Regions from separate parts of the Streptomyces sp. NPDC005374 genome, predicted to be linked through region 2. Evidence: riboswitches for the same ligand, from Rfam matches in the RefSeq annotation. Region 2 holds a riboswitch; the other holds the start of a gene.
What was found. Region 2 has a riboswitch for ZMP and ZTP ahead of ACFYRX_RS06105 (bifunctional 5,10-methylenetetrahydrofolate dehydrogenase/5,10-methenyltetrahydrofolate cyclohydrolase). Riboswitches for the same ligand answer to the same signal wherever they lie in the genome.
Positions count from the first base shown of each region.

Region 1: linked by a shared signal. The riboswitch ahead of ACFYRX_RS03210 (glycine hydroxymethyltransferase) and the one ahead of ACFYRX_RS06105 (bifunctional 5,10-methylenetetrahydrofolate dehydrogenase/5,10-methenyltetrahydrofolate cyclohydrolase) in region 2 are both predicted to bind ZMP and ZTP.

Region 1 covers NZ_JBIAKA010000001.1:670,571-685,918, forward strand. Annotated here, with positions in the region: gene ACFYRX_RS03205 (hypothetical protein) at 1-373, shown strand, start outside; gene ACFYRX_RS03210 (glycine hydroxymethyltransferase) at 437-1,888, opposite strand; ZMP/ZTP riboswitch at 1,930-2,019, opposite strand; gene ACFYRX_RS03215 (LLM class flavin-dependent oxidoreductase) at 2,130-2,981, opposite strand; gene ACFYRX_RS03220 (hypothetical protein) at 3,349-4,185, shown strand; gene ACFYRX_RS03225 (antibiotic biosynthesis monooxygenase) at 4,424-5,002, shown strand; gene pabB (aminodeoxychorismate synthase component I) at 5,032-7,314, shown strand; gene ACFYRX_RS03235 (benzoate-CoA ligase family protein) at 7,311-8,915, shown strand; gene ACFYRX_RS03240 (AMP-binding protein) at 8,996-10,558, shown strand; gene ACFYRX_RS03245 (FAD-dependent oxidoreductase) at 10,555-11,733, shown strand; gene ACFYRX_RS03250 (aminotransferase class IV) at 11,805-12,545, shown strand; gene ACFYRX_RS03255 (carboxymuconolactone decarboxylase family protein) at 12,652-13,140, opposite strand; gene ACFYRX_RS03260 (PLP-dependent aminotransferase family protein) at 13,201-14,679, opposite strand; gene ACFYRX_RS03265 (carboxymuconolactone decarboxylase family protein) at 14,726-15,223, shown strand; gene ACFYRX_RS03270 (carboxymuconolactone decarboxylase family protein) at 15,220-15,348, shown strand, end outside.
Region 2 covers NZ_JBIAKA010000002.1:127,377-142,724, forward strand. Annotated here, with positions in the region: gene ACFYRX_RS06060 (ABC transporter ATP-binding protein) at 1-114, shown strand, start outside; gene ACFYRX_RS06065 (ABC transporter substrate-binding protein) at 160-1,188, shown strand; gene ACFYRX_RS06070 (acetyl-CoA carboxylase biotin carboxylase subunit family protein) at 1,445-2,617, shown strand; gene ACFYRX_RS06075 (IucA/IucC family protein) at 2,614-4,392, shown strand; gene ACFYRX_RS06080 (MFS transporter) at 4,389-5,588, shown strand; gene ACFYRX_RS06085 (IucA/IucC family protein) at 5,588-7,285, shown strand; gene ACFYRX_RS06090 (type III PLP-dependent enzyme) at 7,282-8,463, shown strand; gene ACFYRX_RS06095 (hypothetical protein) at 8,539-8,835, opposite strand; gene ACFYRX_RS06100 (nuclear transport factor 2 family protein) at 9,010-9,375, shown strand; ZMP/ZTP riboswitch at 9,533-9,615, shown strand; gene ACFYRX_RS06105 (bifunctional 5,10-methylenetetrahydrofolate dehydrogenase/5,10-methenyltetrahydrofolate cyclohydrolase) at 9,638-10,486, shown strand; gene ACFYRX_RS06110 (glycosyltransferase) at 10,625-11,854, shown strand; gene ACFYRX_RS06115 (TetR/AcrR family transcriptional regulator) at 12,021-12,695, opposite strand; gene ACFYRX_RS06120 (YncE family protein) at 12,880-14,124, shown strand; gene ACFYRX_RS06125 (cellulase family glycosylhydrolase) at 14,443-15,348, opposite strand, start outside.

The DNA.
Region 1 (15,348 bases), on a different contig from region 2:
TGATGTGGCTGTGGAGCGGGAGGACCAACTGTTCCTGGCCGGGGACGGCACACCGTGGGTGCGCACGGATCCGGCGCCGGAGCAGGAGGACGACGACATCCGCTGGCACCGGGCGCCGCGGGCGGACTTCGATCGGCTGGACCGGGCCGGGCTGTTGGGCGGTGCCAGGGAGGGGAAGCACGGAGCCGGCGGCGAGGTCGAGGGTGCCGACGAGCCCAGGGGCCTGGCGCACGGGGCCTGGTGGGCGGTGCCGGGGCTCGCCGTGGGGTTCGCGGCAGGGGCAGGCGGCACGCGGCTGATACGCCGCGCGGCGGCCCGGCCGGGAGCCGGACCGCCGCGGGAGGAGCCACGACAGGAACTCATCGATCTCTAGAAGTCACCGGTCCTTGACAACTCAAGAGCGTGATGTGCCGCTCGGCATCGCCGGGGCCGTGGTTCAGCCGAGGTCGACCTCCGGGTAGAGAGGGAAGCCCGCCACGAGGTCGGTGGCCCGGTGGGAGATCTCGTCCGCGACCTTCGGGTCGAGAACGTGCTGGGCCTTGGAGGGCGCACCCGACTTGGTCGTGCCGGACTCCGTGGTGGTGAGGACGCGGTCGATGAGTCCGGCGACCTCGTCCATCTCGGCGGTGCCGAGGCCACGGGTGGTCAGAGCGGGGGTGCCGATGCGGATGCCGGAGGTGTACCAGGCGCCGTTGGGGTCGGCCGGGATGGCGTTGCGGTTGGTGACGATGCCCGATTCGAGCAGGGCTGCCTCGGCCTGGCGGCCGGTGAGGCCGTAGGAGGAGGCGACGTCGATCAGGTTGAGATGGTTGTCGGTGCCGCCGGTGATCAGAGTGGCGCCGCGACGCATCAGGCCCTCGGCCAGAGCGCGGGAGTTGTCGACGATGCGCTGGGCGTAGTCCTGGAAGGAGGGCTGACGGGCCTCGGCGAGGGCCACGGCCTTGGCGGCCATGACATGCGGGAGCGGGCCGCCGAGGACCATCGGGCAACCGCGGTCGACCTGATCCTTGAGGGAGTCGTCGCACAGCACCATGCCGCCGCGTGGGCCGCGCAGGGACTTGTGGGTGGTGGTGGTGACGATCTGGGCGTGCGGGACCGGGTCGAAGTCGCCGATGAGGACCTTGCCGGCGACGAGGCCGGCGAAGTGGGCCATGTCGACCATGAGCGTGGCGCCGACCTCGTCGGCGATCTCGCGCATGATCCGGAAGTTGACCAGACGCGGGTAGGCCGAGTAGCCGGCGACGATGATCAGCGGCTTGAACTCACGGGCCGAGACACGCAGGGCCTCGTAGTCGACGAGACCGGTGGTGGCATCCGTGCCGTAGGAGCGCTGGTCGAACATCTTGCCGGAGATGTTCGGGCGGAAGCCGTGGGTGAGGTGTCCGCCGGCGTCCAGCGACATGCCGAGCATGCGCTGGTTGCCGAAGGCCTGGCGGAGCTCGGCCCAGTCGGCGTCGGAGAGGTCGTTGACCTGGCGGACGCCGGCCTTCTCCAGAGCGGGGACCTCGACGCGCTGGGCGAGGACGGACCAGAAGGCGACCAGGTTGGCGTCGATACCGGAGTGCGGCTGGACATAGGCGTGGCGGGCGCCGAAGAGTTCCCGCGCGTGCTCGGCGGCCAGGGACTCGACAGTGTCGACGTTGCGACAGCCGGCGTAGAAGCGGCGGCCGACGGTGCCCTCGGCGTACTTGTCGCTGAACCAGTTGCCCATGGCGAGAAGGGTGGCCGGGGAGGCGTAGTTCTCGGAGGCGATCAGCTTGAGCATCTCGCGCTGGTCGTGGACCTCCTGGCCGATGGCGTCGGCGACGCGCGGCTCAACGGCGCGGATCACGTCGAGGGCGGCACGGAAGGCAGTGGATTCGGTGGACAGGGGCTGCTGCTCTGACATGGCGGCCTCCGGGCTGCGTGGCTTGTGGCGGTCACGGATCACGGTTCGGCCCAGGCGCACGGCACTTGGTCACTCACAGGCCGCTCCCCGATGGTCCGTCCCATCCCAGCGCGCCAGTCACGGCCTGTCGGCCAGCCTACCGGCCGGGGCGAACGACTCCCGTGCGACGTCCACCATGCGAGCGACGGCTTCGAGGCCCGGCCACTGGTCCCGGGCCCCGAAGCGGTGGCGGAGTACGACGTCAGAACAGCAGGTCGGCGAGGCGGTCGAGCTGGTCGGGGTCGGAGGCCCAGCAGTAGAGCATCACCTCGTCGGCGCCGATTCCGAAGTAGGCGTCGGTGGCGTCGCGGATCTGTCCCGGGGTGGTGAGCAGGCCGCCCTCCATGTAGGCGACGTGGTCGCTGAAGGCGTAGTAGTCGCGGAGGTTGCCGCGGGCCCGGTCCAGGGTGTCGTCCGGGCCGAGGGCGACGTTCGCCTGGGCGACCAGGCGTGGGCGGCCTGGGCGGTCGTGCTTCTGCCAGGCTGCTTCGGCGTCGCGGAACAGGTTGGCCATGAAGGAGGGCGGCAGGGCGGCGCCGAGGAAACCGTCGCCGAAGCGGCCTACCCGTTCGAGGGCAGCAGGGGCGAAGCCTCCGAACAGGACCTCCGGACCGCCGGGGGTGGCGGGGGCGGGGCCGATGGGGCCGACGCCTTCGCCGTAGGGCTCGCCGGACCAGGTGCGGCGCAGCAGGGTCATCTGCTCGTCGAGGCGGCGGCCTCGGCGGTGAAGATCGATGCCGGCGGCCAGGCAGTCGTCCTCGCGGCCACCGACCCCGATGCCGAGCGTGAAGCGGCCGCCCGAGAGGCGGTCGAGGGTCGCTGTCTGCTTGGCGAGCAGGGCGGTGTTGTGCAGGGGCGCGAGAAGCACTTCGGTCTGGACGCGGATGCGGGACGTGGCGCCGGCGAGAGCCGCGAGGGTGATGAGGGGTTCGGGATTGTCGTACACGAGGCGGTCGAGCAGGCCGAGGGTACTGAAGGGGCCCGCGTCGGCGCGCCGGGCCCAGGTGAGCAACTGGGCGGGATCGTCGACGGGGAGGCCGAGGCCGATGTTCATGGGAGTGTCCTCCGGAGGGCGTACGGGATCCGCCGGTCGGCCGGATCCGGTGCCGCCCCTCCGTGGCGCCGCGCGCTGTGCGCGGACCTGCTCCCGTTCTGCGGCAATGGTTCCAGAGAGCGTCTGCTTCAGAGTGCGAGGAACGTAACGCGCCGAAGCCGGGTGCGGCAAAGCGTTTTCGGCACGCTCCCGGAGTCGGTGTCTCGGAGGCGACCTCGGGGCCCATCACGTCGAGGGCCGGCGAGTAGGTTCGTCAACAGGGGCCTGGTGTACGCATGTCGGGCGAACAGCTAGAGATCAGTAAGAGCTCGTCCTGGATCAGCCCGCCCCTCAGCTCCTGCCCTAAGGTCGCTTTGTGCTCTTTGGAATGATGTGCGCCCTCGGCGCCTCGGTCTGCTTCGGGACGGCCACCGTGTTGCAGGCGATGGCGGCGCGGGCAGCGGACACGGGCGGCGGCGACGAGGGGTCGGCGTTCGCGGTGACGCTGTTCCTGCGAGCGGTTCGGCAGTGGCGGTATCTGGCGGGGCTGGCGCTGGACGGCGTGGGGTTCCTGCTGCAGATCGCCGCGTTGCGGTCGGTCCCGATCTACGCCGTCGGCGCGGCGCTCGCGTCGAGCCTCGCGGTGACCGCGGTTGTCTCGGCGCGGCTGCTGCGGGTTCGGCTGAGCGGAAGCGAGTGGGGCGCGGTCGGGGTGGTGTGCGCAGGGATGGCGCTGCTGGGGATCGCGTCCGGGACCGAAGGAGACCGGGGCGGGCCGACGGCTCTGAGGTACGCGATGCTCGGGACGTCCTTGGCCGTGCTGGGGCTGGCGCTCCTGGGCGGGAAACTCCCGGAGCGGGGGCGGGCGTTGGCGCTCGGACTGGGTGCGGGGTTCGGGTTCGGCGTGGTCGAGGTGGCGGTACGGCTGATCGACTCGCTTGCCCCGTCGGACCTGTTGGCCAACCCGGCGGCCTATGCGCTGCTCGTGGGCGGAAGTGCGGCCTTCCTGTCACTCACCTCGGCACTGCAGCGGGGGTCGGTGACCACGGCGACCGCGGGGATGGTGATCGGGGAGACGATCGGGCCCGCGCTGGTGGGGGTGGTGTGGCTCGGAGACCGCACCCGGGAGGGGCTGGCATGGGTGGCGGTGCTGGGCTTCGCCGTGGCCGTCGCGGGGGCTTTGGCGCTGGCCAGGTTCGGGGAGGCTCCGGCCGAGGTGGAGTGACGGTTCTTTCCACGCGGATTCAAGCCGACGACTTCCTGGCGACTTCCGGCGACGTCCGACTTCCTTTTGTAAATAGCCGCACTGGATTTCGGAAATGCCACTCCTGATACAGCTCGACAGAGCACACCAAGGCGACCGAAAGTCCGATAAAGAGCCACGTTCCGGACACCGATCAAGGCACTCGAAAAACATCGTTGAATATTTGAACGTGATGTGAAGACATTGCGTACTGGGTGGTGTGAGCAGCAATCCCGTCACCGTCACCGTGGCCTATCACGTGGTGCCGGGCCGTGAGGCCGACTTCCACTCGTGGGGGTGGGCCATGCTGGCCGCGAGTTCGCAGCAGCCGGGCTTCCTGGGGGGTGGCGTCCTTGTCGACCGAGAGGCGGAGTGGCATGTGGTCTATCGGTTCGCCAGCGAGGGAACGGCCCGGGCCTGGGAGGATTCGGCCGCTCGGACACAGTGGCACCGCCGGGCGATGGACTTCGCCCAGCAGACGGAGCGCAGGAGCGTGCGGGGCTCCAAGCTGTGGTTCGACTCCCAGACCGCCCTGCCGAAAGCGCCCACCCCGCCGGCGAAATGGAAGCTGTGGTTCGTGAACATGAGCGCGGTCTTTCCGCCGGTGCTCTTGTTCAACCTGATCGTTCTTCCTTATCTCGGCGGACTCAATCCGCTTGTCCGCACACTTCTGCTGTGCCTGTGTGTGACGGCTCTCGTCACCTGGATCCTCATGCCCCGGCTTCAGCGTTTCTTCAAGAAATGGCTGTATCCGCCGCTCCAGGCCCTCCGCGGACGGCACAAAAGACGGACCGCATAGGTCCGGAACGAACCGAGGGAGGTGGGCGGGTGAAGACCCTGCTCATCGACAATTACGACTCGTACACGTACAACCTGTTCCAGCTGCTCGCCGAGGTCAACGGCGAGGAACCGGTAGTGGTCCTCAATGACGCTGTCGATGCGATTCCCGATCTCGGGGAATATCTCGCGGAATTCGACAATGTCGTGGTGTCGCCCGGACCGGGACACCCGGCCGAACCGCGGGACTTCGGTCTGAGTACCGCCGTGCTCGCCGAGTCGTCCATCCCCGTACTGGGCGTCTGCCTTGGACACCAGGGCATCGCTCTCGGGGAGGGGGGCCTGGTGGGTGCCGCGCCGGAGCCGCGGCACGGGCATCTGTCGACGGTCCGGCACGACGGACGGGAGCTGTTCCGAGGTCTGCCACAGGACTTCACCGCGGTCCGCTACCACTCGCTGGCCGTGTCCGAGCCGCTCCCGGAGACGCTCGAGGCCACCGCCTGGGCCGAGGACGGGGTGCTGATGGGGCTCAGACACCGCAGTCGGCCGCTGTGGGGCGTGCAGTTCCATCCGGAGTCCGTGCTCACCGACTACGGCCACCGCATGCTCGTCAACTTCCGCAACCTCACGGCGGAACGGGCCCGCAGGACACGGACGAAGAACACCGCCGTGCCCCCGACCGAGGCGGCGGTCCCCCGGTCCGCGTCGATCATTCCGCGCCCTCGGCGAGCCACCCCCGCCTACCGGCTGCACACCCGGCGCATCGCCGGCGCAGTCGACACGGAGGCCGCGTTCACCCGGATGTACGCGGCGTCGCCGCGGGCGTTCTGGCTGGACAGCGCTCTGGTCGAGGAGGGGCGGTCACGGTTCTCGTTCTTCGGTGACGACAGTGGTCCGCTCGCGGAGTTCGTCCGCTACGACGTCGAGAGCGGCCGGTGCGAGATCGAGCGGGAAGGGCGGCCGACGCGAAAAGTCGCGGCGAGTGTCTTCGACTATCTCGGACGGCAGTTGACGAGCCGTCGGGTGGACGGTTCAGGACTGCCCTTCGACTTCACCGGGGGCTACGTCGGCTACTTCGGCTACGAGACGAAGGCCGACTGCGGTTCTCCGAACCGGCACACCTCCGAAGTGCCGGACGCCTGCTGGCTGTTCGCCGACCGGCTGATAGCCGTGGACCATCTGAAGAGGTTCACCTACGCGGTCTGTCTGGCCGAGGACACCCCGCAGGCCGCGCTGGAGGCCGAGGACTGGCTGGAGGGCGCGCTGGCCCAACTGACCTTCGTCGCCACCGAGCCCGACGGGAACCCCTTGCCCGACGGTGCGCCGATGTTCGGCGGTGGGGCGTCGTCGGGCGGTACGGCGTTGCCCGGCCGTACGGCGTCGTCCGCTCGGCAGACGGTGTCCGCGCGGTCCGCGCTAGATCTCGGCGCCGCCGAGCCGTGGCTGGTGCGGGACCGGGCGGCCTATCTCGCCGACATCGAGTCCTGCGCGCGTGAACTGCGGGCGGGTACGAGCTATGAGATCTGTCTGACGAACGCGGCGCGGTTACCCGCCCCGCCGGACGCATACGAGTTCTACCGGACGCTGCGGCGCGTCAATCCGGCGCCCTACGCGGCGTTTCTGAGGTTCGGGGACGTCGATGTGGCAGGTTCCTCGCCGGAGCGGTTCCTGCGGATCACCGGGGACGGGGTCGCCGAGGCCCGGCCCATCAAGGGCACCGCGCCGCGTGGGGCAGGGCCGGAGGAGGACGCCCGGCTGCGGGACGCGCTCGCGGCGGACCCCAAGACGCGCGCCGAGAACCTGATGATCGTCGACCTGCTCCGCAACGACCTGGGGCGGGTATGCCGGACCGGGTCCGTGCGGGTGACACGGCTGATGGCCACGGAGACGTACGCGACCGTGCACCAGCTCGTCTCGACCGTGGAGGGGCGGCTGCGCGAGGGGATCGACGCGGTGGACTGTGTGCGCGCCTGTTTTCCGGGCGGCTCGATGACCGGGGCGCCGAAACTGCGCACGCTGGAGATCATCGACTCCCTGGAGACCGAGGCCCGCGGTGTCTACTCCGGCGCCCTCGGATACCTGGGGTGCGGAGGGGGCGCGGATCTCAACATCGTGATCCGCACGGCCGTCTTCGCCGACGGGCTGATGCACCTGGGCGCCGGGGGCGCCATCGTCCTCGACTCCGATCCGGACGCCGAGTACGACGAGATGCTGCTGAAGACGGCGGCCCAGATGAGAGCGCTGCATCTGCACACCGCAGACCGGACAGCGGAGCAACGACAGCAGCAGAGGGTCCGCGGGGGACATACCGCCACTGAGGAGCCGGCCCGATGACGATTCCGCGAACCATGCCGCCACCGCCCCCGTCTCTGTCACCGCCTCCTGCGCCGTCTCCCTCACCACTTCCCTCACCGTCTCCTTCGCCGTCACCGGCCGGCTTCGACGCACCCGGCAACCTTGCCGCCCAGCTGGCCGATCTCGCCGAGCGGCGTGGCTGGGTCGACCGGCCCGCATTCCATCAGGGCCACCGGGCCTGGACCCACGGCGAGGTGCACGCGCTCGCGGCCAGGGCGGCCACCGTGCTCGCCGGTCATGGCGTCGAGCCGGGCGACCGGGTGGTGCTGGCGCTGCCGGACGGGATCGCGTGGGTGACGGCCTTCCTCGGCATCGCGCGTCTTGGGGCGGTCGCCGTTCTCGTCAACCCCGAACTCCCCGCGGCGGACCACGCGTTCATGGCAGCGGACACCGGGGCCGCGCTGTGTGTGACAGGACCGGGACTCGAGGACCGGTTCACCGACCGGGCCCGGCTCGGTGCCGACCAGTTGCTCGCACTCACCTCCTCCGCCGCGCCGGCCCCCGCCCACCCGGTCGACGCGCACAGCCCGCTCTACGTGCAGTACACGTCCGGTACGACAGGCCGGCCCAAGGGGGTCGTGCACACGCACAGCGATCCGAAGGCGTACCACGACCTGATCGGCAGGCGGCTGCTGCGGATCACCGGGGACGACGTGGCCCTGTCGGTGTCGAAGCTGTACTTCGCCTACGGATTCGGGAACGCGTTCGTCTTCCCGTTGTTCTCCGGCTCGTCCGCGGTGCTGGTGGACCGGCGCCCCACCCCGGCCGCCGTGGACGAGCTCGTGGTCCGGCACCGGGTGACGCTGCTCTACTCGGTGCCGTCCGCGTACGCCGCGCTGGTGGCCGACCGGGGCCGTGGGCACGAGGCCTGCTTCGCCTCGGTGCGGGCCGCGGTGTCGGCCGGTGAGGGACTGCCGGAGGAGCTCGGCGGGCGGGTCACGGAGCTGCTCGGCGCGCCGGTGCTGGAGCAGATCGGCTCCACCGAAGCAGGTCACGCCTTCTGCGCCAACAGCTTCGACCACAACCGGCCCGGCACCGTCGGCCGTCCCGTGCCCGGCTTCGAGGTGGAGCTGCGTGACCGCGCGGGCACACCGGTTCCGGACGGAACGGAGGGCGAGCTGTGGGTGCGCGGACCGACGGTGACCCCCGGTTACCTGAACCGGCCCGACGAGACCGCCCGCACCCTGGTCCGCGGCTGGCTGGCCACCCATGACCGGGCGGTCCGCGAACCCGACGGCACCTACCGGCATTTGGGCCGCGCCGACGACATGGAGATGGTCGGGGGCATCAGCGTCTCCCCGCTGGAGGTCGAGGCCGTACTGCGCACCCACCCGGCGGTGAAGGAGGTCGCGGTCGTGGCCGTCACCGACGGGGCCGGGGTGAGCCGGCTGCGGGCGTTCGTCGTACCCGCGGCCCAGGACGGCACCGTTCTCCAGTGCCTCCAGGAGGACCTCCTGCGGCTCGCCCGCGAGCACCTGGCCGCCTACAAGGTGCCCAGAAGCGTCAGCCTCGTCCCGTCCCTCCCCCGCACCCCCACCGGCAAGCTCCGTCGCCATCTGGTCCGCGGAGGCGCCTGGTGACCACGGCGAGAACACCCCACAAGAACGCAGAAGACGCACCGCGCAAGAACCGCAGACGCACCGCAGAAAGGAACGGCCCCATGCGAGAGCAGCAACCTCCCTTCGCCGACCGGGGGTTCTACCTGGGCCCGGTGTTCCGCCGGGCGGCCGACCGGCACGGCGCCGTCTTCGTCACCCTGGACCAGCCCCTGGACACCCATCCCGCCCTCGGGGTCGACCTCACCTACCCGGCGCTGGCGGACGTCGTCGAGGAGCTGTCCGGACAGCTGTGGGAGGCGGGCGTACGGCCCTCGGAGCAGGTCGTCGTACACAAGACGGACAACGTCGACATCGTGCTGCTGACCTGCGCGGTCTCCCGTATCGGCGCGGTGCCGGTGCTGCTCTCCCCCGGTCTGGCCGGTGAGGTGGTCGGGGAGCTGGTCGAGCGGCTCAGGCAGCCGTGGCTGGTGACGGACCGGGCCAAGCTGGAGGGGCCGCTCCAGGGCGTCGGGCTCCGGGTGCGACAGGTCCTCTCCGTGGACGACGGGCCGGGAGCCGAGCCCCTGTCGAAATACTCCGGCGCCGAACCCCCGCCCGCTGTGCGCCTGCATCCGCGTGAACCGGCCCTGATCACCCACAGTTCGGGTACCACCGGCCTTCCCAAGCTGGCCGTGCACTGCGCGAACACCATGTGGAACCGGCTCGTTCCGCAGAAGGCGATGGGCTGGCCGACGCGTGGGGAGACGGCGGCGCTGCACATGTCGTTCGTGCACTCGCGCTTCTACCATCTGCTCGGCGTCCTGCTGCACTTCGGCAGCCCGCTGGTGCTGATCACCGACCCGGACCCGGCCGCCGTGGGACCGCTCCTCACCAGACACCGGCCCGGCATCGTGGAGACGCACCCCAACACCTTCGTGCTGTGGGAGGAGTTGGCCGACGCGCCCGGGGCGCCGCTGTCGCGGGTGCGGTCGTACGGCTCGACGTTCGACGCGATCCATCCGCGCACGGTACGGCGGCTGCTGGACGCCTCGAAACGCCGTACGCCCTGGCTCATCCAGTTGTACGGGCAGAGCGAGACGGGGCCGGTCGCCTTCCAGTGGTTCACCCGGCGCAGTGCCGCACGCGCGGACGGGCGGCGGGTCGGGATCGGGATACCAGGCTTCACGCGTGTGCGGGTCACCGGGCCCGACGGGCGGCCCGTCCCGGCGGGCCGGACCGGGCGGATCGAGGCCCGGACCAGGGGCCGCATCCTCACCTATCTCGGCATGCAGGACCGCTACGACCGTCAACTCCACGACGGCTGGTGGGAGATGGGCGACATGGGCTACCGAAGCCGTCTCGGCGGCCTGCACCTGATCGACCGGGAGATCGACCGGATCGACTCCGTGCACAGCAACCTGGAGGTCGAGGACACCCTGATGGAGCGGCTGGAGGAGCTGCGGGAGGTGGTCATCGTGCCGGGCGCCAACCGGGAGCCGGTGCCGGTGGTGTGCGTGCGCGGGGAACAGCCGCTGGACCCGGAGCGCTGGCGGGACGCGACGGCCGATCTGCCGGCGATGGCCGAGCCCCGGCAGTGGCGGTTCGAGGAGCTGCCGATGACGGCGACCTGGAAGGTGAAGCGGGTCGAGATCACCCGGATGCTGGCCGAGGGTGCGCGCGCGTGACACCGGTGGTGGTGGTCGGTGCCGGGCCCGTGGGCCTGTCGGCGGCGCTCGCGCTGCGGGCGCGGGGACTGCCCGTCGTGCTGCTGGAGGCGGATCCGCGGGACCGTGAACGGCCGGGCAGCCGGGCCCTGTTCGTGCACCGGGAGACCCTCGCGCTGCTCGACGGGATGCTGCCGGGGCTGGCCGACGAGATCACCTCGTACGGGCGGACCTGGCAGACCCGGCGGACCCTGTACCGGGGGCGCGAGGTGTACTCCCGCACCCATCCGCCGAAGCCGGGCCCACCGCCCTTCACCAGCCTGCGCCAGGTCGACACCGAACGCTTTCTGCGGGCCGCGTGCGAGCGGGCGGGCGTGGAGTTCGAGTGGGAGGCGCGGGTGCTGGACGTCCGCGCGACGGCGACCGGAGTCCGGCTGACCTGCGGGGACGGACGGGAGTGGAGCTGCGCGTACGCCGTGGCCGCCGACGGCGCCCGGTCCGCCGTCCGGGGCGTGCTGGGCATCGCCATGGAGGGCGAGCGGGGCGAGGGCTTCCACGTGGTCGTCGACGTGGCCGATGCCCCCGGTGCCGGGCTGCCGCTGGAGCGGGTCTTCCACTACGAGCATCCGGGTGTCGGCGGGCGCAGTGTGATGCGGGTGCCGTTCACCGGGGGCTTCCAGGTGGACCTGCAGTGCCGGGACGGCGATCCGGAGGAGGAGTTCGGGACCGAGGAGGCCGTACGGCGTTGGCTGCCGGGGGTCGTGGGCGAGGGGTACGGCGAGCGGATCCTGTGGGTGTCGACGTACCGCTTCCTGCGCAAGGTGGCGGCCTCGTTCACCGATCGGCACCGGCGGGTGCTGCTCGTCGGGGAGGCCGCGCACCTCTTCCCGCCGTTCGGCGCGCGCGGCATGAACAGCGGCATCGCGGACGCGGTGGCAGCGGCGGAGGCGATCGCCGGTGGAACGGCCGGGACGGTCGAGGCGTTCGCAGACGTACGGCGGTCCGCCGCGCTGTTCAACAGTGCCGCCGCCGGTGCCGCGTTGGACCATCTGCGGCCCCGGCGCCGGATCGTCCGGGCCGGACAGCGGGCGGCGGCGGCGCTCGCACCCGTGCTGCCGTGGTGCGGGTCGTGGCTGGAGCACGCGCCGTACGGTCCACGGCACGGAGCGCCGGTGAACGCCGGCGGCAAGTACTGAGGGAGAAAGGAACGGCTGTGACACAACCGGTCGTCGCGGAGGGCCTGTTGGCATGGTCACCGAGTCGGGGGATGACCCCGTCCACGGAGCCGACGGCACCCCTGCTGGTCGCGGATTCCTGGCTGGTACGGGACGGCAGGGTGCGCGGTCTCGAACGGCACCGGGAGCGGTTCCTGAGGTCCTGCGGCGAGGTGGGCGGACCACCGTTGCGCCGGCTGCTGGAGTTCTGGCGGGACATGACCGGCACGCTGCCGCGCACGGGCGAGTGGTTCCCGAGGGTCGAACTCGCGCCCCGTTCGCTGGAGTTGCGGCTGCTACTGCGGCACGCGCCGCCGCTCGGGGCCGGCGTTCGGGTCTGGGCGGCGGGCCAGTCCGATCCGCGGACCGTGCCCCGGCGCAAGGGACCGGACCTCCCCACCCTCGCCCGGGTACGCGAGCGCGCGTCCGGACAGGGCGCGGAGGAGGCGGTGCTGGTCGCGCCCTCCGGCACCGTGCTGGAGGCGGCCACGGCCAGCGTGCTGTGGTGGGAGGACGACACCCTGTGTCTTCCCCCGCCCCGGCTGCCGGTCCTGCCCGGAGTGACCGTCGCCCTCGTTCAGGAGCGGGCCCGGCGCGACGGCATCACCGTCGCCCACCGCGAGCGGACCGTGGCCGAGCTGGACGGCCGTGAGGTGTGGCTGGTGAACGCACTGCACGGAATCCGACCGGTGACGGAATGGGCCGGCGGGCCGCTGCGGGCGGCGCCTGCGAGACGCGCCCCGGAATGGCGGGCGTGGCTGGACGACATCATGGAGCCGCTGCCGAGCTACTGAATTCCCTCGACGGAAATACCGATGGAAATACACCGATGAAAATGCGCCGCGTCGAACAGGACGCGGCGCATTTGGAGCTGACTGCATTCAGGTCATTTTCTGGTCTTCAGCTCTTCGGCTTCGGCTGATAAGCCCCCGGTACCATTCGGGTCGCGATGGCGATCCGGTTGTACGCGTTGATGACGGTGACCGCCCAGATCAGTGCGGCGATCTGCGTCTCGTCGAAGACCTCCGCGGCCTCGGCGTAGACCGCGTCCGGCACATGACCGTCGTGCACGAGGGTCACGGCCTCGGTCAACGCCAGTGCGGCACGTTCGCGGGCGGTGAAGAAGGGGGTCTCGCGCCAGGCGTTCAGGGCGTAGACGCGCTGTTCGGTCTCCCCCGCCGCGCGGGCGTCCTTGGTGTGCATGTCGAGGCAGAACGCGCAGCCGTTGATCTGTGAGGCGCGGATCCGGATCAGTTCCAGGAGTTCCGGTTCGACCTTGGCGTCCTCGGCCGCGGAAACAGCGGCGCCATGCAGGGAGCCCATGGCCGCGGACACCTCGGGGGTGACTTTCTTCAGGGCCACACGGGATATGGATTCACTGTTACTCATGAGGTGACTCTATCCGCGCGAATGCATTTCGGAACAGGAAACTACTGAAACAGGTCCGCGTTATTCGGGCAGCACCGCGCACAGCGCCTTGAGCGCTCCCGACCAGGCGTGGTCCGGCGGTGTCCCGTAGCCCACGACGAGCGCGTCGCATCGCTCGACGGTCGCCTCGGGGTGCTGGTAGCGGTGCAGGCCGTGCACCGCGAGGCCGTGCCAGGCCGCCGACCGCAGCGTCGCCTGTTCGGTGCCCGGCGGCAGCCGAAGCACCACGTGCAGGCCGGCCGCGATCCCGGTGGCGTGGACCTGCGGGACCCGCCGTGCGAGTTCGGCCATGAGGGCGTCGCGGCGGCGCCAGTACCGCAGCCGGGCGGCGCGCACATGGCGGTCGTAGGCGCCGGACGTCAGGAACTCGGCGAGGGTCAGCTGGTCCAGGGAACCGCAGTTGTCGACGCCGCCCTTGGTCCCGAGCACCTCCGCCATGAGGTCCGGCGGCAGCACCAGCCAGCCCAACCGGAGGCCGGGGGCGAGGGACTTGCTGGCCGTTCCCGCGTAGACCACATGATCGGGGTCCAGGCCCTGGAGGGCGCCGACGGGCTGACGGTCGTAGCGGAACTCGCCGTCGTAGTCGTCCTCCACGACCAGGCCGCCCGTGCGGCGCGCCCAGTCGACGGCGGCCGCCCGACGGTCGCGGTGCAGGGTGCCGCCCATCGGGAACTGGTGGGCGGGGGTGAGCAGTACCGCGCCCTGATCGGTCAACTCCCCCGGATCCGTGCCGCGTTCGTCGAACGGCAGCGGCACACTCCGCAGACCTGCGCCCGCCAGCAGGTTCCAGTGCGCGTCGAGGCCGTACGACTCCACGGCGACCGTGCTCGCACCGCGGGCCCGCAGCACCGCGCCGAGGAGGCGCAGCCCGTGCGAGAACCCGGCGCACACCAGGATGCGGTCGGGGTCGGCGCGCACACCGCGGGCACGGGCGAGGTAGTCGGCGAGGGCGGTCCGCAGCTCGATGCGGCCGCGCGGGTCGCCGTAGTCGAAGGCCTGGTAGGGAGCGGTGGCGAGAGCACGGCGGGCCGCCTTGAGCCACTGGGTGCGGGGGAAGGAGGCGAGGTCGGGGGTGCCGGGGACCAGGTTGTAGGCGGGCCCGGTCGGTGGGTCAGAGACCGAGGAGGCGGATGCAGGCACCGGTGGCGGACCGGACACCGAGGAGGCAGATGCAGACCTCGGCGGCGGGTCGGCCGGGGCCCAGAGGTGCGAGGTGGGCCCGGGGGGCAGCGTGACCGTGCGTTCGGCGACCCGGGTGCCCGAGCCCTGGCGGGCCGTGAGCCAGCCCTCGGCGACCAGGTCGGCGTAGGCGTCCGCGACCGTGTTGCGGGCGATGCCGAGGTCGGCGGCGAGGGTGCGGGAGGAGGGCAGCCGGGTGCCGGGGGTGAGGCGGCCGGTGCGGACGGCCTCGCGCAGGGCGTCGGTGAGGCCCCGCCGGATGCCCGGCCCGCGAGGTTCCAGGTGCAGGTCGACACCGAAAGTGGCCCAGGATTTCGCCATGGAAGTGGACCATACTCCTGGGCTGCCTGGCTCCTAGGGTCGAGACATGACCACTGAGGAGACCGTCCGTCACGCCCCCGAACACACACCCCGTCTGGCCTGGGCCCAGCACGCCCCCGAGGTCTACAAGGCGATGCTGCGCCTGGACACGGCCGCCCGGAAGGGCCTCGACCCGAGGCTCCTGGAGCTGGTGAAGATCCGGGCCTCGCAGCTGAACCACTGCGCGTTCTGTCTCGACATGCACTCCAAGGACGCCCTCGCGGCCGGGGAGAGTGTCGAGCGGATCATCCAGCTCGGCGCCTGGGAGGAGTCGAGGCACTTCTACACGGAGAAGGAGGCCGCGGCCCTCGAACTGACCGAGGCGGTCACGGTCCTCACCGACCGGTTCGTGCCCGACGACGTGTACGCGCACGCGGCCAAGTACTTCGAGGAGGCCGAGCTGGCCCAGTTGATCGCCGCGATCACGGTGATCAACGCGTGGAACCGGTTCGGCGTGACCTGCCGTATGGTCCCGGGCCACTACGAGGCCGGGAAGCACCAGTGAGCCGTACGGACCTCCTCGACCCCGAGGTCGGACGAGCCCTGTCCGCGCTCAGCGCGGCCGCGAAGAAGGGACTCGGCGACCCCGCCCTCGCCGAACTCGTCGTCATCCGGGCCTCGCAGCTCAAC
Region 2 (15,348 bases):
CTCGTCAGATCCGTGTTCGACGTGGAGTGCCGGGTGATTCCCGACCCGGAGACCGGCACCCCGCTGGTCGTCCCCAGAAGCAGTGCGGCGCGCCGCCCGGCCGCGTCCGCCTGACCACCACGACGAACCCGACCACACGACAAGAAGGACCGACCCCCCATGCTCAAGCGCTCTCCCCTGCCCGGAATCAGCGGCATCGGCCGGCTGTTGGCCGTGCTGCTCGCCGTCCTGCTCGGTACGGCCGCCCTGGCCGCCTGCGGCAGCGAGGACTCCTCGGACGACTCGACGCCCGCCAAGGCCGCCGCGGCGTCGTCCGGTTTCCCCCGCACGCTCAAGACCGTCATGGGCGACGTGAAGATCCCGTCCCGGCCGAAGCGGGTCGTCGTCCTCGACACCGGTGAGCTGGACGACGTCACCCTGCTCGGCATCGACCCGGTCGGCGCGGTCGCCCCGCACTTCAAGACCGAGGGCGGCTTCCCGACGTATCTGAAGGGTGAACTCGGCGGCACCGCGGACGTCGGCCCGCTTCTGGAGCCCAACCTGGAGAAGATCGCCTCGCTCAGGCCCGACCTGATCCTTTCGTCCAAGGTCCGCCACGAGGCCGTCTACGACAAGCTCAGCGCCATCGCCCCGACCGTCTTCACCGAGACGACCGGCGGTGTCTGGAAGCAGAACCTGAAGGTGCACGCCGAGGCGCTCGGTCTGGAGAAGGAGGCCGCGGCCAAGGTCAAGGAGTACGAGACGCAGGCCAAGGCGCTCGGTGCGGCGATCAGGAAGAAGGACGGCGGCACCATGCCGACCGCGTCCGTGGTCCGTTTCATCGCCGGTCCGACCCGGCTGTACCAGTCCAACTCCTACAGCGGTGTCGTCCTGGACGACATCGGCCTCGAGCGGCCCAAGTCCCAGGTCTCCGACGACCCCGAGGTCACGATGAAGGACGTCAGCCCGGAGCAGATCGACCAGGCGGACGCCGACCTGATCTTCGTCACCACCGCCGACACCCCGGACAAGACCCAGCAGAAGCAGGTCACCTCCAACCCGGTGTGGAAGTCCCTGTCCGCCGTCAGGGACGGCAAGGTCTTCGAGGTCCCGGACGAGACCTGGATGTCCGGCATCGGCGTCCAGGCCGCCGAGCAGATGCTCGCCGACGTGGCCAGGGCCACCGGCGTGCAGCTCCCGAAGAAGTAGCTCCCGCCGACCGGGGCGGGGCCGCGACCACGAACGCGGCCCCCCCCCCCCCCCCCCCCCCCCCGGGGGGGGCCCCCCCCCCCCCCGCCGCGGTTACCGCGGGCCCCCGCCCCCCCTCTTTTGGCCGCCGGGGGGGCCCCGCCCCCGCGGGGGCCCCCCCCCGGGCGCGCCCCCCCCCCCGGGGGGGGGGGGCCCCCCCCCCCCCCCCCCCCCCCCCCCCGACCCCCCACCCACTAGCGGAAGTTGCCCATCGGCCATGCGTCTGTACCTGCTCGCCCTGAACCCGACCGACTCCGTCACCGAGGGCTTCCTGCCCGCGGCCGCCCGACTGGGCCTGGACGTCACCGTCCTGACCGACCGGCCCGAGGCCCACCGCCTCGTATACCCGGGGACCGAGATCCTGGAGTGCGACGTCCGGGACTTCCGGGCCGTGATCAGCCGGATCTCCACCCACCACCGTGCCGACGCCGTCTTCACCAACAGCGACCACCTCCAGACCCAGGCCGCCCTCGCCGCCGCCTACTTCGGGCTGCCCGGCAAGGACTGGCGGGCCACCCTGCGCACCAAGGACAAGGCCGAGATGCGCAGACATCTCGCCGCCTCGGACGTGGACGTCGTCCGGTCCGTCGAGATCACGGAGCCCGTGGCGCCCGACGTCCCCTACCCGTGCGTCCTCAAGCCCCGCGAGGGCGTGGCCAGCGAGGACGTCGTCCTCGTCGACGGTCCCGAGGACCTCGTCATCCGCGCCAAGGAGATCCTCGACCGGCGCCCCGGGACCGTGCTGGTCGTCGAGGAGTACCTCCCCGGCGAGCTCCACACCCTGGAGACCCTCGGCGACGGCCGGATCCGCCACGTCCTGGGCGGCTTCCACACCGAGCTGTCGCCACCGCCGTACTTCATCGAGGAACGCCTCACCTTCGTTCCCGCCCACCCCGAGTCGGTCCAGGCACAGGTGCTCGCCCAACTCGACGCCCTGGGTGTGGGGTTCGGCGCCTGTCACACCGAGTTCGTGGTGCACGCGGGGCGGGCGCGGATCATCGAGGTCAACTACCGCGCCATCGGCGACCAGTGCGACCTGCTGCTGGCCCGGCTGCTGGACGTCCCGCTGTTCGAGCACATCCTCCGCACCCACCTGGGCGAGCCGCTCCCGGCCGATCTGGATGTCCGCCGTGACGGTGCCGCCCGGCTCGAGTACCCGTGCGCCGACCGTGCCGGAACCCTCACCGAAGCTCCCGCGGCCACGGAACTCACCGTCGAGGGCGTGCATCTGACGTACCGTCCGCTCCGGCAGCCCGGCGAGCGGCACCCCCTGTACCGCACCAACCGCGACTACCTGGGAGTCCTGCGGGCCACCGGCACCGACCAGCCCACGGTGGACCGGGTCACGGCGGACTTCCTGGCCGCACAGCGCTGGGAGATCCGGCCGTGACCGCGCCCACGAGAACGGACACCGGTACGGCCGGACCGCCCGCCCGCGGGGTCACGGAATCCCATGCGGCCAGGCCGGACGTCTGCGAGGCCGAGCTCCTCACCCGTGTGCTGAGCGCCCTCCTGCGCGAGGACGTGGTCGGACTGCGCACCCGCGGCACCCTCATGCACCGCGAGGACGGCGCGTGGCTGCGGCTGGCGGGCCCCGAGGGCGACGCGCTGCTGCTGCCCGTCGCGGAGGACGGTTTCCAGTGCGAGTACGCCGCCCGGCTGCCGCTCCTGCTGCGCGAGCCGGAAGGCACGGAACTGCGGACCTGCGAGAGCGTGCTCGACGCGCTGAGTGCGCTTGCCGAGCCCGAGGACCGGGGCGGTTTCGAAGCGTTCGCCGAGGAGTGCCGTCAGACACTGGAGACGATGCGGCTGCACGCCGGGACCCGGGCGGAGACGGCCCGGCGGCTGACCGCACGGTACGGCGCCGACCCGGCCCGCTGGACGGGCCTCGCCGCCGGCCTGGCGTACGACACCCTCGCCGCCCGGATCGACCACCCCGTCTATCCGACCGCGCGCGGCCGCTCCGGACTCACACAGGAACAACTGCGCTCCTACGCCCCCGAGTTCCACCCCCGCTTCGCCCTGCGCTGGCTCGCCCTGCCACGCGAGGCCGTCGCCCTGACGGGCCCGCTCCCCAAGTGGTGGCCGACCCCCGCCGAACTCGGTCTGCCCGAGGCGCAGGACACCCATGTGACCCTGCCGGTCCACCCGTTGACCGTCGGCGCCCCACTCGAAGAGGCGCTGCGCGCCACCGGCCTGGCGGACCGCGCGCTGCTCGCCGAACGGGCGTACCTGGACGTCGTGCCGACGCTGTCCATGCGTACCGTCGCGGTCGCCTCGGATCCGGCCGTGCACCTGAAACTCCCGCTGTCCACAGCCACGTTGGGTCTGCGCAACAAACGCTCCATCAAGCCCGGCACGCTGGTCGACGGTGCGGCGGGACAGCGCCTGCTGGAGACGGCCGCTGCTCGTGAGCACCGGTTCCGGGCCATGGTCCTGCACGCCGACGAGAGCACGTACGCCCACGCGGGCCACGATCTGCTCGCCGTCCTGTGCCGTCGCTACCCGTCCGGTCTCGACGGGGCGGCGATCGTACCGCTGGCGGCGCTCCTCGCTCCGGCCCCCGACGGACGGCTGGTCGTCGACCACCTGGCCGACCGCTACTTCGGCGGCGATCCGCTCGCCCTCCTGGACGCCTTCCTGACGCTGCTCTTCGACTGGCAGACCACCCTGTTCGGGCTCGGCGTCGCGCTGGAGTCGCATCAGCAGAACATCTCGCTGGTACTGCGGCCCAGAAGCCTCCGGCTGCTGTTCAAGGACAACGACGGCCCCCGCGTCAACACCGCGCGCCTCCAGGACGTACTGCCCGGCCCCTGGGGCTTCGACGACGCCCGCACCTTCACCGCACAGGACGGCCCGGTCGCCGACCTGTTCACCACCATCACGGTCCATCTGTGCGCCGGGGCCTACGCGTTCGGACTCCCCGAGCACCGCCCGAAGCTGCTCGACCTCATACGTGAGCGGCTGACCGAAGCCGTGGACCGGCTCGGCGGGGACGCGGGCGACGTCCTGCGGGCCCGTGTGCTGGAGGCACCGCGGCTTCCGGTGAAGGCGATGGTCTCGGCCGGGACGCTGCTGTCCAAGGAGCGTTCGGGCGCCGCCGACGTCAACAAGCACTACACGTCGGGCCCCAACTACCTGCTGCGCGAAGGAGGTACGGCATGAGCGGCGCCGCCCTGCGCGTCCCGCGCCCGGTGTTGGGCCGCAGCCAGGTGCCCGCGGTCGCCGGCTGCTACTTCGTCGCGTCCTTCGCGGCGCTCGGGCTGCCGCCGTATCTCACGGAGATCCTGCCGGAGCTGGGCGACCGGCACGCCCGCTGGGCAGGTGTCCTGTATGTCGTCCCGACGGTGTTCGGCGCGCTGTTCGCCCCGCTGTGGGGGCGGCTCGCCGACCGGTACGGCCGCAAACGGCTGCTGCTGCGCGCCCAGTTGGGGCTCACCCTGTCCTTCCTGCTGGCCGGCTGGGCCGACTCGCTGGTCACGTTCACGCTGGCGTTGGTCCTCCAGGGCATCCTGGGCGGCACGTTCGCCGCGTCCAACGGCTATCTGGGTGCCGCTCTGGAAGGCCCGGCCCTGTCCAGGGCGCTCACCCTGATGCAGGGAAGTGCCCGGGCGGCGCTGGTCCTCGCACCGATCGTGGTGGGCTCGCTGTCCGGCTGGCTGTCCCCGCACCGCCAGTACGCGCTGCTCGCCGTACTGCCGCTCACCGCCGCGCTGTTGCTGGCCGCCCTGCCCGAACCAGTGCCCGCTCGGGCGACCTCGGACAGGTCCGAGCCGGTTGCCGGCGACACGGCACCGCCGGTGTCGTTGAGGACCCTGTACGCCCTGGAGTTCGCGTTCGTGTTCTCCACCGTCGTGTCCTTCCCCTATCTGATCGCCTTCGTCGACGAGCGGCTGCCCGGCACGTCACCGCTGCTGTCCGGCGTCCTGTTCGCCCTGCCCCACCTGGTCTATCTGGTGTCGGCGCTCGCCGTGCACGCCGCCTTCCGGGACCGCCCGCGCACCGGGATCGCGCTCGGCTTCGCCTGCATCGCGCTCGGTCTCGCCGGACACGGGCCGGCCGGTTCGCCGGCCGCGCTGATCGCCGTACGGTTGCTGCTCGGCGTGGGTCTCACGCTGGGCCTCGTATGCCTCCAGGTGCTGGCCGCCGACTGTGTGAAGGGCCGGGCGCCGGGCGGGCTGTTCGGCTCGCTGGAGTTCTTCTCCAAGGCCGGCGCGGTCGCCGCCGGGGTGGCCGCGGCCGTGGGAAGTGCCCGCTTCGGCCCCGCCGCCCCCGTACTGACGGGCAGCGCCGCCGCCACGCTCACCGCCCTCGCGACCCTGCTTCCCCCGCTGAACCACCGCATCCGCTGGAGCCGTTGATGCCCTCGCTGACCCCCACACACCGGAGCACCGCGCTCCCCACCCCCGACGAGGCGGTCGCCCATACGCTCCTCAACTGCCTTCTGCGCGAGGTGTCTGGACCCGAACACCAGAGCGTCGTCGCCGACGGGCATCTGCTGCTCCGACTGCCCCGTCGTGGCGTGCTGTTGCGGGTCGCCCTGCGCCGCACCTCACTCCTCGGCGCCCATCGCTTCAGCGGTCCGGTGACCGAACAGTCGGACTCCGGCTGGTCGTCGGTCGGCTGGCGGCAGTTGGCCGCGTACACGCACGACGAGTTGTCGCTGCGCACGGGGGTGCGCAACGAGGAGTTCCTGGAGCAGGTCGCCTCCAGCCACGAGGCGATCTCCACCGCCCTGGCCACCAGGGGCGACAGCGCGGAGGACCCCTACCTCGCCTCGGAGCAGTCGCTGCTGTTCGGCCACCGCTTCCACCCGACCCCCAAGGCGCGGACCGGTGAACCGCGGTCCTGGGCGGCATACGCGCCGGAGGTCGGTGCGGCCTTCCCGCTGCGTCACCTCGCGGTCCGCGAGCACCTGATCGCCGAGGAGTCCGCCGCACCCTGGGCCGGCGCCGCGCTGGACGGACAGCGCGCCGACGTCCCGGACGGCTACCGGCTGCTGCCGGCCCATCCCTGGCAGTACGAGTCCCTCCGCGAGCACCCGGCGCTGCGCGCGGCGCTCGACCGCGGGGACGTGATCGACCTCGGCCCGGGCGGGCGGCCCTTCGCGGCCACCGCGTCGGTGCGCACCCTGTACGACGGCGAGACCTTCCTGAAGTTCAGCCTGAACGTGCGGATCACCAACTGCCTGCGCAAGAACAGCAGTTATGAGCTGTCCGGCGCGGTCGCCCTCACCCGAGCGCTCGCCCCCGCACTGACCGATCTCGCCGAACGCTTCCCCGGCAGCGCGGTCCTGCGCGAGCCCGCCTACCGCACCCTGGCCCTGCCGGGACCGGACGGCATCCCGGACCGCGCGCTGTTCGAGGGCTTCGGTGTCATCGTCCGCGAGGGTCTGCCCCGGCGGCTCGCCCCGGCCACCACCGCCCTGCTGGCCGCCGCCGTCGCCGACGAGTACCCGACCGGGACCGCCCACATCTCCCACCTCCTGAAGCACACGGACCCGGTCGTCTGGTGGTCGGCCTACCTCGACCTGCTCCTGCCGCCCGTCCTGGCCGCCTACTTCGACCACGGACTCGTCCTGGAACCCCATCTCCAGAACGTCCTGGTCTGCGTGGACGCCGACGGCATGCCCGCGCAGGTCCTCTTCCGCGACCTGGAGGGCACCAAGCTGCTCCCCGAACACCACGAGGACGCCCTCGCCGCCCTGCCGCCCGAGGTCGCGGGCCCGATGACGTACGACGCCCGGCGCGGCTGGGACCGGGTGGTGTACTGCCTGCTGGTCAACCACGTCGCCGAGCTGCTCGCCGCCCTCGCCGACCTGCACCCGCACACGGAGGCCGCGCTGTGGGCCCGCGTGCGGGACACCCTGCGGGCCTACGCCGACCGGCACGGCTGCCCGCCCCCGCTGGCCGCCCTGCTCGCCGGGGTCCCGCTGCCCGCCAAGGCCAATCTGCTCACCCGCTGGGAGCGCAGATCCGACCGGGAGGCGGGCTATGTGCGGCTGCCGTCGCCACTGGCCGAGGACATCCTGAACGACGCGACCGGAAGCGACCGATGACCGCCCTCACCGACCACGTACGCTCCCTCGACAGTGCCGAACTTCCCGCCTACGTCTATGACTTGGCGGGCCTGCGGGCCCATGCGGCCACCGTGCGGGAGGCGTTGCCCGAGCGGGTCGAGGTGTACTACGCCGCCAAGGCCAACCCGGAGCCGGAGATCCTCCACGCGCTCGGGCCCTACGTCGACGGCTACGAGGTCGCCTCAGGGGGTGAACTCGCCCATGTCGCGGGGGCGGTGCCGGGCCGGCCCCTCGCGTTCGGCGGCCCGGGCAAGACGCCGGACGAGGTGAGGGCCGCGCTGGAACGGGGAGTCGAGCGCTTCCACGTCGAGAGCGGGTACGAGCTGCGCATGCTGGCCGAGCTGGCGCGACGCGTCGCACCGGGACGGCGGGTGGCGGTGCTGCCGCGCGTCAACCTCCCTGTGCCCGAAGGGTCGTTGGCGGGGAGTTCGCTGGCGATGGGCGGTCGTCCGACACCCTTCGGCATGGATCCCGACCGGGCGCGCGATGCCGTGGTGGCCCTCACCGACGGCACGTATCCGCACCTCCGGCTGCTGGGCGTGCACGCTCACCTGGCCAGCGGCCTGGAGGCCACGGAAGCGCTGCGTGTCGCCGGATCCGTCGTGTCCTGGGCCACCGGCCTGGGTGTGCCGCTCGCCGAGGTCGACGTCGGCGGCGGCATGAGTGTCGACTACGGCGACCCGCGACGCCGGTTCGACTGGACGGCGTACGGCGAGGGGCTCGCCCGGCTGGCGGAGGCGCACCCCGGGCTCACGCTGCGCATCGAGCCGGGGCGGGCGCTGACGGCGTACTGCGGCTGGTACGCGACCGAGGTGCTGGACGTGAAGCACAGTCACGGCGAGGAGTTCGCCGTGGTCCGGGGCGGCACCCACCATCTGCGGACCCCGGCGACGAAGGGCCACGACCAGCCCTGCTCGGTGCTGCCCGTGGACGCATGGCCGCATCCCTGGGCGCGTCCCGTGGCCGGCGGCGAGCGGGTCACCCTGGCCGGACAGCTGTGCACTCCCAAGGACGCGCTGGCCCGCCGGGTGCCGGCGGCCGGGCTGCGGGCGGGTGACCGGGTGGTGTTCTCGATGGCCGGGGCCTACGCGTGGAACATCTCGCACCATGACTTCCTGATGCATCCCCGGCCGGGATTCCACTTCCTGGACGCGTGAGGCGGACGTCTGGGCGAAGACGCGTCGAGGGCCGCCCGGCGATCCGGGCGGCCCTCGGTGTGCGTACGGCAGCGGTCAGGCCTCGACCGCGGGCAGCAGCCCGGTGACGGGGGCGGCGAGGTCAGTGACCTGGTGCAGCTCGTTGAGCTTGTACAGGTCGTTGGCCTTGTTCAGCTGCGCGGAGACCCTCGGCATCTCGGCCTTGTGCTCCGCGGGGATGTCGCTGACCGCGAGCGAGTCGAGCATGGCGATCGGGCTGAGCGGGCTCGCTTCCGGGGCGGCCGCGTCGGCCGCGTTCGCGAGGGGGGCGGCGAGTCCGGTGACACCGACGGCGAGACCGACGGCGGCGACGATACGTCGAGTTGAGATCATGTTGTCAGCAACGTCCCCGGGCCCCTGGCGGACACGGCCCTCCGGCTACGCTCACTCGTCAGGCGGAGCGCCCGGACTGCGCTTGCCGTGACCGCCGGGGCGGAGGAGTCTCGTAGGAAAGAGGCCCGACGCGGCCCGCTCCTCGTCGGGCCGCGGCCCTCGAAGGAGGTCACCATGGGCACTGCGGCACGCTCCGGCTTCGACATCGACGCACTGCGCCGGGGCATCGAAGGACACACTGCGGCGACTCTTCTGTCGCTCTACGCGGACGACGCCGAGATACGCGTCGTGGACCGCAACAGCCAGCCCAGCCACCCGATGGTGCTGCACGGCAGGGACGAGATCAGCGCGATGCTCGACGACGTGTACAGCCGCGACATGACGCACAAGCTCGAACAGTGCGTCGTCGACGGCGACCACGTCGCCTTCAGCGAGTCGTGCCAGTACTCCGACGGGGTACGCGTCCTGTCCGAGTCGATGCTGACCCTGCGGGGCGGCATGATCGCCGAGCAGACCTTGATACAGGCGTGGGACGAGTAGCGGGAAAGGTGTCGAGGGTCCAGATCGTGATCCGGCTGATGTGGACCTTCTCGGCGGGAACGACGGCGGGTCGGACCCGCGCCTGCCGCCGGCCGTCGTTCTCGCGCGTCCGGACGGGCAGCGACTCCTGACCGGCGTGGGACGTCGGTTAGTGTGATGTCCGGACCGTGACTGGCGCTGAGGTGGAGTACCACCGGGGAGCGGTCCGCTGTCCCGATGCCGTGCGCCTGGGCGATTCCTTCGATCGGCTCAGGAGTGGATCATGTCCCAGGCAGGACTCATGGACGGCACCGCGCTCGCCCGGCGCATCGGCGAGGTCACCGCCGAACGCGCGGCCGACCTCACCGCACGCACCGGGCAGGCCCCCTGCCTCGCCACGGTACTGGTCGGCGAGGACCCCGCGTCCGTCATCTACGTGCGCATGAAGCGCAACCGCTGCCGCTGGGCCGGCATCGAGTCCCGGCACGTGGAGCTGTCCGCGGCCACCACCACCGAGGAACTCGTCGACACCCTGCGCGCCCTGTCGGACGACCCCACCGTCCACGGCATCCTGCTCCAGCACCCGGTGGGCGCGCACATCGACGAGCGGGCGGCGTTCGAGGCGATCGCGCCGGAGAAGGACGTCGACGGCGTCACCTTCACCTCCTTCGCGACGATGAGCTTCGGCCTGCCGGGGTTCGTGTCCTGCACGCCGGGCGGGATCATGCGGCTGCTCGACGCGTACGACGTCGACCCGGCCGGCACACTGGCCGTTGTCGTGGGCCGCAGCGCGATCCTCGGCAAACCGGCCGGCATGCTGCTGCTCGCCCGCGACGCCACGGTGACCTACTGCCACTCCCGTACGGCGGACCTGTCGGCGGCGGTTCGGGAGGCGGACATCGTGGTCGCGGCGGTAGGGCGGCCACGGCTGATCCGGGGCCAGGACATCAAGCCGGGCGCGGTCGTGATCGACGCCGGGTACAACGCGGGGAACGTCGGAGACGTCGACTTCGACTCGGCGGTGGAGCGGGCCTCGCTGATCACGCCGGTGCCGGGCGGCGTCGGCCCGATGACCATCGCCACGCTGCTGGAGCAGACGGTGGAGGCCGCCGCCCGGCAGCTCGGGGTGTAGCGCGGGCGTCAGGACGGCGGACGACGGCGGCCCGGCCGCTCCTCCGATGCGGCCGGGGTGAACTGGCCGGATACCACGGGTCGTTCAGGCCCCGCGACGGGCTGCGGCGCCATACTGTCCGTCGTGCGGGTAGCGATCATGACAGCGGGCTCCCGGGGCGACGTGGCCCCGTTCACCGGGCTGGGACACGGTATGGCGCGGGCCGGGCACGAGGTCACCCTGGTCACCCACGGTCGTTTCGAGCCGCTCGCGGCCCGGGCCGGGATCGGATTCCACGCCCTGCCGGTCGATCCGCGGGCGGAGCTGGAGTCCTCGCGCGGGCGGGCCCTGCACCGCAGCACGACCGGCGTGGGCAAACTGGTGCGGGTGGTCGCGATGGCCCGGGCGCTGGCCGTCGAGATGACCGACGACCTGGTGGCCGCCGCCCGCGCCGCCGACGTGCTGCTGCTGTCCGGGTCGGTGGCCCCGCTGGGACACGCCGTCGCCGAGGGACTGGCGTTGCCCAGCCTGGGCCTCAACCTCCAACCTCTCGCGCCCACGAGGGAGTTCGCGCCGCCCATGCTGGGCACCGGCTCCTGGGGTGCGCTCGGCAACCGGATCGCCGGGGCGGGTCTGAACCTGGCCGTGGAGCAGGTCTTCGCCTCGGCCCTGCCTCCGGTGCGCGCACAGCTGGGGTTGCCGCCCCTGGGCACGGCCGCCGCGCTGCGGGCCCGGGAGCGACAGGGCTGGCCGGTGCTGCACGGATTCAGCCCACAGGTGGTCGCCCGGCCCCGTGACTGGCGGTGCGGGCTCGACGTGGCGGGCTACTGGTGGCCGTACGACGAGGACGAGCGGCTCTCCGACGAGCTGCGCCGGTTCATCGACGCGGGGCCGCCGCCGGTCTTCGTGGGCCTGGGCAGCGCGACCGTGCCCGACCCCGGGCGGATCAGCGCGGAGATCGTGCGGGCGCTGCGCCGGGCCGGCCTGCGCGGAGTGATCCAGCGCGGGTGGGCGGGTCTCAGCGCCATCGGCGACGACATGCTGACCATCGACGAGGCACCGCACTGCGCGCTCTTCCCCCGGATGGCGGCGGTGGTCCATCACGCGGGCGCGGGCACCACCGCGGCGGGGCTGCGCGCCGGGATTCCGGCCGTACCGGTGCCGATCCAGTTCGACGAGAGCTTCTGGGCGGCGCGGCTGGTGGCACTGGGGGTGGCTCCGCGCGCCCTGCCCCTGAGACGCCTGACGGCGGACACGCTGGGGGCGGCGCTGGTACGGGTCACCCGGGATGCCGGGTACCGGGAGCGTGCGCAGGCACTGGGGGCGCGCATTCGGGAGGAGGACGGGGTCGCACCGGTGATGGCAGCCCTGGACCGCGTGACCGGGTAGGGCCTGTGACGGCCGGGGACCATGTGACCAACCCCGGCTTCCCACGACCGGAAACCACACGACCCGGTGAGACCTCGGACGACCAGGACCCACACGACCCGCTCCGGCCTCCAACGACCGAAAACCGCACGACCCGGGAAGGCCTCGGACGGCCGGGGGCGCGTGCTCAGGCGGAGCCTGGGGCGGTCGGTGCCGTCCAGCCCGGCGGTTGCAGGATCCCCATCAGCTGGCGGACCAGCTCCTCGACGACCTCGTCCAGGGTCGCGTCCACCCACCCGGCGCTCCAGTCGTGGAGCAGGCCGTTGACGCTGCCGATGAACGCCGTCGCGGCCAGCCGGAAGTCGCGGGGTGCCGCCTCCCCGCGGGCGACCGCCCGCTGCGCCTCTGCGCACACCAGGTCCACCCAGTGCGCCCGGCGGGCCAGGCGCTGTTCCTCCAGCCGTGGGCTGACGCCGATGATCTCGACGAAGGTGATGCGCACCCGGCACGGGTCGGCCGTGACGTTCGCCGCGTACGCACGGAAGATCGCGGCGGCACGCTCGGTGAGCGGAAGGTGGTCGCCGTCGGCGACGGCCTCCAGCACGGCTGCCGTCGCCCAGTCGTTGACCTCGAGGTGCAGCGCGGCCAGGACGTCCTCGAGGGTGTGGAACTCCTCGTAGAACTGGCGGGTGGAGAGGCCCGCGGTCTCGCTGAGGGCCGCGACCGTCGTGGCGCGGTAGCCGGGAGTGTCCCCGAAGAGCCGGAGTGCCGCGTCCAGAAAGCGCCGGCGCCGCTCGGCCTGCCGCTCCACGGCTGTCTTGCCGCCGTAGCGACCGGTCGGGGCCTTGAGCCTGCCCGTCACCGCACCTCCTACCCGGGGCCGGACGCTCCGGCCTTCCGTATGTCGCCCAAGTTTGTCGTGTACGCAGTCTTGTGGAGAAGGGCCCCCCTTCCTTACTTTGCAGTAAGTTCACTCTGAATGCACGCATCTTCAGATTCGCCGATTTGGCATGCCCGCATCATGAGCCGCCCAAGGGAGCCCCCTCATGTCCGCCCTCAGCCCCAGACACCTGTGTGCCATGGCCGCCGCCGTCGTCCTGACCCTGACCGCCCCCGCTGCCGCCGCGAGTGCCGCGGACGCCTCCTCCCTGCGCGAGGTGCTGTTCGTGGGCAACAACTGGGACGGCACGGCCGACGTCATCAAGTCCTCCGGTGATCTGGCGAAGATCGGCCGGATCAACGTGATCCCCGACAAGGACGCCCGGATGGCGGAGATCAACGCCGATCCGATCAAGTGGATCTACTTCATGGCGATCCGCAACAGCGTCGGTGAGGGCCACGACCAGTTCGTCGACGACATGTACTCCACGCCGGACGGCAAGTCGGTCGTCGTCTCCCGGCCGAGCTTCGCGGACGTCGTGTCGATCGACCTGGCCACCGGGAAGATCAACTGGCGCTTCCGGGTGTCGGGTTACCGCGCGGACCACATGGCCGTCTCCCCCGACGGCACCCGGGTCGCGGTGTCGGCCTCGACCGCGAACACCGTGCACGTGCTCAACATCAACACCGGCCAGCAGCTCGGCTCGTTCGCGACCGGCGACAAGCCGCACGAGAACATCTTCACCAAGGACGGCAAGTACATCTGGAACATGGCGATCGGTGACGTGAACACCGACTCCGACGCCCCGTGGCAGGACTTCACGAAGGGCGACCGGCACATCACGGTGGTCGACGCCACGACCTACAAGCAGGTCAAGATCATCGACATGCGGGACAAGCTGAACGCGATCGGCCTCACCGACTACTCGGACGCGGTGCGCCCCGCGGTGTTCTCGCCCGACGACTCCAAGCTGTACTTCCAGGTGTCGTTCTTCAACGGCTTCTTCGAGTACGACGTCGCCACCGACAAGATCACCCGCACGAAGACCCTGCCGAAGAACCCGGCGACCAGCGACGACCGCACCACCATGGTCAACGACTCGCGCCACCACGGCATTTCGATGAGCCCGGACGGCAGCAAGCTCTGCGTCGCGGGCACCATGGACGACTACGCGACGGTGGTCAACCGCACGACCCTCCAGGAGGGCCCGCTCGTCCCCGCCTCGAAGCCCTACTGGGCCACCGTCAGCGGTGACGGCAAGAGCTGTGTCATCTCCGAGAGCGGCGCCGACCAGGTCACCGCGATCGACTTCGCGACCGGGCAGAAGACGGCGTCCGTGGCGGTGGGCGACCACCCCCAGCGGGTGCGGTTGGGACACGTGGCCGCGGACTGGACGAGCCCTGCCTCCTAGCGATCGCGGCCGGCCGCCCCGCCCAGTACGGCTGGTCCGGCGTCACCGGCACGGTTACCGCGGGCACCCCGGCGTGCAGCCCGACCGCCGAGGTGCCCGCTCGTGCGTGCTGGACCACGGCCGTGACCCGCGGGAACAACACGGGGTGAGGCAGGTCCCCGGCCCGGCTGCGACTGCCGGGCGTGAGCAGGCCGGTCCGGTCGTGGTGGTGCGGCGTGCGCACCACCACTCCGGCCCAGGACACGACCTGCGTCACGGAGTTGCTCATTCAGCCGGCCTTCGTCAGGGTCCGGCTTCGACCCTGACGAAGGGAGTGGGTCAACCGAGCTTCTGGGACACCCAGTTCGCGAGCTCGGACTTGGCCGCGCCGAGCAGGGAGGCGGAGGGCGAGGTGGCCCCGTTGGTGACCAGCGCGTAGTGCAGGACGCCGGAGTCCGCGTCGGTGAGCAGGAGGCGGCGGCTGCCCGTGCCGCCCGGTTCGAGGGCCGTGCCGACCGGGGTCGACGTGGTGTACGCCGGGGGACCGTAGACCGTTCCGAGATCGGAGACGACGGTGGTCGTGGAGTTCGGGAAGGAGGCGGGCAGGTGGAGTTCGGTGGGCGCCGAGCCGCTCGAGGAGCGCCACACCAGGACCGAGTACTGGCCGGACCCGACCAGCGACGACACGTTCGGCAGGCCGCTGGGCACCGGGTTCCAGGTCAGGGTCGTGGAGCCGTCCCTGGAGCGGTCCTCGTAGGTGAAGGCGACCGTGCTGCCGGAGGTGGCGCTCGGGTAGATCCGGTCGAGGAGCCGGGCGTCCTGGCGGAGCACCGGTGTGCCCGAGTCGTCGAGCTTCACCGCCGAGAGGTCCTCGTCGTTCCAGCCGTCGGCCGCGGTGATGACCTTGTCGGGGTTGTCGTTCATCAGCTCGTTGTGGCGGCCGTTGTAGATGTCCCACTGCCACTGGCTGCCGGACAGGACCGGTCCGGAACTCGCGGGCGTGGACCACCAGTTGGCGCCCTTCACCCGGGAGTCCAGGGCCTGGTACATGGCCTTGAGGACGGTGGGCGCCTTGCCCGCGGTGTTGCCGTTCAGCGGGTGCCCGAACTCGCTGACCACGGCCGTCGTCCCGAGCGCCGTGGCGCGGTCGCGGACGGTGCCGAAGTCGGTGACGTACTGGCCGTCGGAGGCGTTGCCCCACATCAGGATGCCGGAGATGGCCTTCTGGTCGTAGAAGTGGGTGTT